DNA from 3 places in the Streptomyces sp. NPDC044063 genome. Region 1 is predicted to be linked to each of the others. Evidence: riboswitches for the same ligand, from Rfam matches in the RefSeq annotation. Region 1 holds a riboswitch; each other region holds the start of a gene.
The links. A riboswitch is a leader RNA that binds a small molecule or an ion and turns the genes downstream of it on or off. The one in region 1 is predicted to bind cyclic di-AMP.
Positions count from the first base shown of each region.

Region 2: another riboswitch for cyclic di-AMP. It lies ahead of AC07BS_RS12130 (M23 family metallopeptidase); the one in region 1 lies ahead of AC07BS_RS07500 (C40 family peptidase).
Region 3: another riboswitch for cyclic di-AMP. It lies ahead of AC07BS_RS18725 (M23 family metallopeptidase); the one in region 1 lies ahead of AC07BS_RS07500 (C40 family peptidase).

Region 1 is NZ_JBWKFM010000004.1:147,036-149,228, reverse strand. Features, by position in the region: gene AC07BS_RS07505 (endo alpha-1,4 polygalactosaminidase) at 1-429, shown strand, start outside; cyclic di-AMP (ydaO/yuaA leader) riboswitch at 676-828, shown strand; gene AC07BS_RS07500 (C40 family peptidase) at 832-1,305, shown strand; gene AC07BS_RS07495 (NADP-dependent oxidoreductase) at 1,402-2,193, opposite strand, start outside.
Region 2 is NZ_JBWKFM010000007.1:186,013-188,205, reverse strand. Features, by position in the region: gene AC07BS_RS12135 (GntR family transcriptional regulator) at 1-169, opposite strand, end outside; gene AC07BS_RS12130 (M23 family metallopeptidase) at 376-1,161, opposite strand; cyclic di-AMP (ydaO/yuaA leader) riboswitch at 1,173-1,327, opposite strand; gene AC07BS_RS12125 (M16 family metallopeptidase) at 1,574-2,193, opposite strand, start outside.
Region 3 is NZ_JBWKFM010000014.1:24,034-26,226, reverse strand. Features, by position in the region: gene AC07BS_RS18730 (PP2C family protein-serine/threonine phosphatase) at 1-708, shown strand, start outside; cyclic di-AMP (ydaO/yuaA leader) riboswitch at 847-985, shown strand; gene AC07BS_RS18725 (M23 family metallopeptidase) at 997-2,193, shown strand, end outside.

The sequences.
Region 1 (2,193 bases):
CTCGACGTCCTGCGGCCCATCATGGCGGCGCGCGTCGACATGTGCCGGCAGAAGGGGTTCGACGCGGTCGAGCCGGACCTGACGGAGGGGTTCCGCAACTCCACCGGTTTTCCGCTGACGGCCGCGCACCAGCTGGCGTTCAACCGGATGCTGGCGGAGCTGGCGCACGAACGGGGCATGGCCGTGGGGCTGAAGAACGACCTGGAGCAGATCCCCGAGCTCGTCCGCGATTTCGACTTCGCGGTGAACGAGCAGTGCGCGCAGTACGACGAGTGTGAGAAGCTGACGCCCTTCGTCAAACGGAACAAAGCGGTCTTCCATGTCGAATACGAACTTCCGCCGGCCGACTTCTGCGCCACGAGCAAGCGGCTCGGCCTGAGTTCGATGAAGAAGAACCTCGACCTCGACGCCTGGCGCCGGCCCTGCTGACGGCATCCGCGGAGGCTTTCGTTCCAATGCTTCGACCGCCCCTTCCGGCAAGGGTTTACCGCCAGTTCGGCGGGGGCGGAAAAGCCGTGGTTCCGGCTTTGCGCCCGAAGTGAAGAAGTTCACAGATGGCCGTTTCGGCACCGGAATCCGGCGACTCATGGTGCAGGATCTCTCACCGAACACAAGATCCCGTCACCCAGGCGGGCCACCCGGGCGGACGCCGAGTCCTGCCGCCGCACCGGGTGCGGATTCGATTTGATGGATCGGCAGGAGCGGGAGACCCAAGCGGTACGAACCACGAGGTCGGTGGTTCTAGGGGTGAAGCCACATCCGTGGCCGGGCAACTTCGCGGCCCGAACCCGACAGGTCATCTTTCGCAGGCGGATGTCGAAGGGCTCAGTCATGTCTGCGCTGCCTCGAATACCCGCGCTCGCCAAGCGGGCCGGTACCGCGTCCGTCCTGACCGCCGCCACCCTGGCGGCATCGGTGCTGGTCCCCGGACTGGCCACGGACGCGTCCGCCGCCACCGCCGGCGAGCAGGCTCTGAAGGTCGCGGCCTCGAAGAAGGGCTCCCCCTACCAGTGGGGCGCCTCCGGTCCCAACCGGTTCGACTGCTCGGGCCTGACGCAGTACTCGTTCAAGAAGGTCGGCAAGTCGCTCCCGCGCGTCGCCTCCGACCAGTACAACAAGACCCGTCACATCTCCGGCGGCTCCCGCCAGGTGGGCGACCTCGTGTTCTTCCACTCCGGCAGCAACGTCTACCACGTGGGGATCTACGCGGGTAGCAACAAGATCTGGCACGCTCCCAAGCCCGGCACCACCGTCCGACTGGAGAAGATCTGGACCAGCAGCGTCTGGTACGGACGCGTCAAGTAGTCAAGTAGTCGAGCGGTCCCGCCGTCCGTCCCGTGCCCGGCACGCGCCCCGCGTGCCGGGCACGGCCGGTTCCCGGCCCGGAACGGGCGGTACCGCTCAGGCCACCGCCAGCACGATCTTGCCCGTCAGATGGCCGTGCTCGCTGGCCCGGTGCGCCTCGGCGGCCTCCGGCAGCCGGTAGACCCGGTGGATGGGGAGCTGGAGGATGCCCGCCTCGTGCAGCGCGAGGGCGGCGGCGAGGGCGGGCACGGGGTTGCTCGCGGGGGCGCCGGAGCTGAAGTGGGCGCCGTGCCGGCGGGCGCCCTCGGCGTCGGCGATGCTCACCACCCGCTCCGGGGAGCCGATGAGCTCCACCGACACTCCCACCGCGTCGCCCTTCCCCACCGCGTCCAGCGCCGCGTCCACCCCTTCGGGCACCGCCTCGCGCACCCGGTCGGCCAGCCCCTCCCCGTAGGCCACCGGGATCGCGCCCAGGCCCCGCAGGTACTCGTGGTTGAACGCGCTGGCCGTGCCGACCACCCGGACGTCCCGGGCCCGGGCGAACTGCACCATCAGGGTCCCCACGCCCCCGGCCGCCCCGTGCACGAGCAGGGTCTCGCCCTCCGCCGGGGCCAGCAGGTTCAGCGCCCGCCAGGCCGTCTCGGCGGCCACGGGCAGCGCGGCCGCCTCCTCCCACGGCAGGGAGAGCGGCTTGACCGTCAGCTCGTCGGCCGAGGCCAGGGCCTGTTCGGCGTAGGCGCCGGTGACCGTGCGACCGAGGACCGCGTCCCCGGCCGCCACCCCCACCACGTCCTCCCCCACGGCCTCCACCACGCCCGCGGCCTCCAGCCCGGGCACGTGCGGGAAGGCGACGGGGAACACCCCGGCCATCGCACCGCTGCGGATCTT
Region 2 (2,193 bases), on a different contig from region 1:
CCTCGCGGACGGGCACCCGGGAGACGCCGTAACGGCGGGCGAGGAGTTCCTCGATGAGCCGGCTGCCGGGCGGGAAAACACCGGTGACGATGTCGTCGCGAATCGCCGTGCACACGGCGTGCGCGGAAATGCGGCGGCCCTCGTGCGCCGCTTCACCACCGCCGTTCACGTACGGCCCCGCATGGCTGCACCTCCGCTTTACGACTTAATCGGCCGAGCGGGTCGGCCCATTGACATCCGTTCAGCGACTCTATGGCAATCCCCGGTGATTTCCGATGGGGCCGGTGAATCATGGATATTTTTTGGCCAGCACCCCCGGCGGAAGCGCGAGAAGGCCCCGGCCGTGGGGCCGGGGCCTGGTGCGCGCGTCGCGGGTCAGACGTTGACGCCGTGCGCCGCGAGGTAGGCGATGGGGTCGATGTCGGAGCCGTAGGTGGCGCCGGTACGGGCCTCGAAGTGCAGGTGCGGGCCGGTGACGTTGCCGGTGGCGCCGGAGAGGCCGATCTGCTGGCCCGGGGTGACCGTCTGACCGACGGAGACGTCGATCGAGGAGAGGTGGGCGTACTGCGTGTAGGTGCCGTCGTTGTGCTTGATGACGACGTTGTTGCCGTACGCGCCGCCCCAGCCGGCCTCGACGATGGTGCCGGCGGCGACCGCGTGGACGGAGCTGCCGGTCTCGGCGTGGAAGTCGATGCCGGTGTGGCTGCCGGAGCTCCACAGGCCGCTGGAGGCCTTGTAGGAGGTGGAGACGTAGGAGCCGTCGAGGGGGCTCACGTAGGTGCCGAGGCGCTTGCGCTCCTCGTCACGCGCGGCACGCTCCTTGGCCTCGCGCTCCTCCTTGAGCTTGCGCTCGGCCTCCGCGTGGCGCTCCTTGGCCTCGGAGGCCTTCTTCTTAGCGCTCTCCTCGGCCTGCAGGCGGGCGGCGGCCTCGTCGGCGGCGCTGCGCTGGGTCTCGGCCTGGGCGTCGACGTTGCCGGCCATGACGTCGCTCATGACGACGGCCTGGGTCAGCCCGGTGTCCTCGGGGCCGCGGGTCTCGTCACCGGCGGCGAAGGCCGGGGCGGCGACGCCGGCGACCACACCGGCGGCGGTCAGGGTGGCTATGCCCGCGACATTGGCGCTGACGCGCGCGGCTCGGCTCGGACGGCGGTGCTTCCCCATGGATGGGCGATCCTTTCCTTCCCTCTCGCCTACCGGGTTAGCTGACGGGTTCGGAGCAGGAAGGTCTCCTACGGTGCCCTCGTGAAAGGGAACCGATTCACCCCAGGGACTGATGGGTCCCCGGCTCCCTTCGGCTGGCGCCTCGGGGACTCGGCGATGGCTGCCCGGGACCGCGGTTGCGGCTCCGATCTGACGGACTGCCGCCCTGACGCTAATCGGCGTCAGATTCGAACGGCAAACAGAACCGGGCTTTTATGACGTACGCCACACGACCAACATGCAACCACCGCGAGAAAACGGGCATAAAGGAGACGCGTGGGCCCCGATGGGCCCACGCGTCTCACATGTCCGGCAATGTCCGGCCCAGGGAGAGCGGCGGACAGCAGGGTTGACGCCCCGTCAGATCAAGGGATCAGGCCGGGACGACCGTCACCTCGCCGATACCCAGCGCCCTGACGGGCTCGGCGATCTCGGAGGCGTCCCCGACCAGGACCGTGATCAGCCGGTCGGCCGGGAAGGCGCTCACGACGGCCGCCGTGGCCTCCACCGTGCCGGTGTCGGCGAGGCGTTCGTACAGCCGCGCCTGGTAGTCGTCCGGCAGGTGCTGCTCGACCTGGTCGGCCAGGGTGCCCGCGACGGCGGCGGCCGTCTCGTACTTCAGCGGGGCGACGCCCACCAGGTTCTGCACCGCCACGTCCCGCTCGGCCTCGGTCAGACCCTCGGCCGCGAGGGTGCGCAGCACCGTCCACAGGTCCGCCAGCGCCGGGCCGGTGTTCGGGGTGTCCACGGAGCCGCTGATGGCCAGCAGCGCCGTGCCCGTGCCGTCGGGCGCCGAACGCAGGACCTGGCCGAAGGCGCGGACGCCGTAGGTGTAGCCCTTCTCCTCGCGCAGCACACGGTCCAGCCGGGACGTCAGCGTGCCGCCCAGGCAGTACGTGCCGAGCACCTGGGCGGGCCAGACGCTCGCGTGCCGGTCCGGGCCGGTGCGGCCCAGGAGCAGCTGGGTCTGGACCGCGCCGGGACGGTCCACGA
Region 3 (2,193 bases), on a different contig from region 1:
GGCGACCTGTACGCCGTGCAGGACACCCCGTACGGCGTGCGCGTCATCGTCGGGGACGTCCGGGGCAAGGGGCTGGGCGCGGTGGAGGCGGTCGCGGTGCTGCTCGGCACGTTCCGCGAGGCCGCGGAGCAGGAGCGCACGCTGGAGGGGCTCGCCGTACGCCTGGAGCGCGCGTTGCAGCGGGAGGGCGTACGGAGGGCGAACCTCGACCAGAGCGAGGGCTTCACCACGGCCGTCCTCGCCGAGGTCCCGTCGGGCCCCGGCGTGCTCCGCATGATCAACCGGGGCCACCCGCCGCCTCTGCTGCTCTACCCCGGCGGCATGGTCGGCGAGGCCCACCCCGCCATGCCCGCCCTGCCGCTCGGCATGGGCGAGTTGGGCGTCTGGCCGGACCGGGTGGAGGAGTGGGACTTCCCGGCGGGTGCGACCCTGCTGCTGTTCACCGACGGGGTGACCGAGGCGCGGGACCCGAGCGGCACGTTCTACGAGCCCAGGAGGCGCCTGGCCGGCCGGCACTTCAAGAGCCCCGAGGCACTGTTGGACACCCTCGTCGCCGACGTCGCGCGGCATGCCGGGGGGCGGACGAACGACGACATGGCCCTGCTGGCCATCCGGCGCGGCGACGGCCGTCACCGCCCCGTCACGGTCACTCAGACGATCGACCAGGCCACACCCCGTATGATCCGCGTCCGGTCCGATAACGACTGACGAACGATCAGCTGGGACGTATGGCCACATCGCCCCAAGAGGCCTACGGATTCACGCTTTCGGCTTGGTTTCCGGCCGCCGTGTCTATTAACGTTCGATAACGCAGCGCGGTCCTTGAGCCGTCGCCAGGGGCGGCGCCGTGCGCCTTCGCCGAATCCCGTGGGTGGAACCGGGGAACCATCAACCTTTGGGGTGAATCGGGCCGTACGCCGGCCCGTAGGAGACCTTCCTGCTCCGAACCCGTCAGCTAACCCGGTAGGCGAGTCGGAAGGAAAGGAGTGCGCCCCGGTGGCGTCCAACAGGTCCGATCTGGACGGAAGTTCGCACGACGCGCACGGAGTGCCGTACGCGGCCTACGAGACGCACGAGCCCACATACGGGTACGCGTACGAGACCGGGCCCGCCCATGACCCGGCGTACGAGCCCGCCTACGAGCCGGCCTACGAGCCGGCCTACGGGACCGCTCCCGAGCCCGCCCACGAGCCCGTGAGCGCCGAGGGGCCCGGCGGCGAGTGGAACCCGTCCGAGGACTCCCTGGCGCCCCCGGCCCGCGGCAGACACCGCGTCGTCAAGCAGCGCGGCGGCACGATGGCCCGCAGCGGCGCCGTGCTCGGCGTGGGCATGATCGCGGCGGTGGGCGCCGGCGGCATGGCGAGTGCCCAGGACCGCCCGGCGGCCCCGATATCCGTGCCGGAACTGTCGAAGATCCCGGGCGTCGGCTCGTTGATCGGCGGCGACGAGGCCCGGACGACGGAGAACGCGGCGGCCCCGGCGGAGGCGAGCCCCGCCGGGCAGGCCGAGGCGGCGCCGGAGCCCGCGCACAGCGCGGCCGACGCCGGTGAGGCGCTGCGGGCGCGCATCCTCCTGCAGGCCGAGCGCCAGCAGGGCGCCGCGGAGGAGGAGGCCCGCGCGGCCGAGGAGCGGACGGCGGTCGAGGCGACGCGGAGGACGGCGGCGGAGAAGGCTGAGGCGCACCAGGTGCAGGTGGCCGCCCAGCACGCCCGGAGAGCCGGCGAGTCGCAGGGGGCGGCCGGGTCGGCAGGGTCGGACGAGTCGAGCGGGTCGGACGATTCGAGCGGGTCGGACGAGTCGGCGGCGGCCGGGAAGGCCGGGAAGGCGGGCGCGACGGCGTTCTCCCGGCGTGCGGAGAAGGCCGCGCACGGCGCACAGGAGTATGTCGCCGACCACGACTACGGACAGCGGGCCGACAGATCCCACCGTGGCGGGTACGTCCTCCCCGTCGCCTCGTACACCCTGACCGCGGGCTTCGGCCAGGCGGGCGACATGTGGTCCGCGCACCACACCGGCGAGGACTTCGCGGCGCCGACCGGCACCCCGGTGAAGGCGGTGGGCGGCGGCACCGTCACCCAGGCGGGCTGGGCGGGCGCGTACGGCTACCGGGTCGTGCTGACGCTCGATGACGGTACCGAGATCTGGTACTGCCACCTGTCGTCGATGGTGGTGACGTCGGGCAAGGTCGGGGCC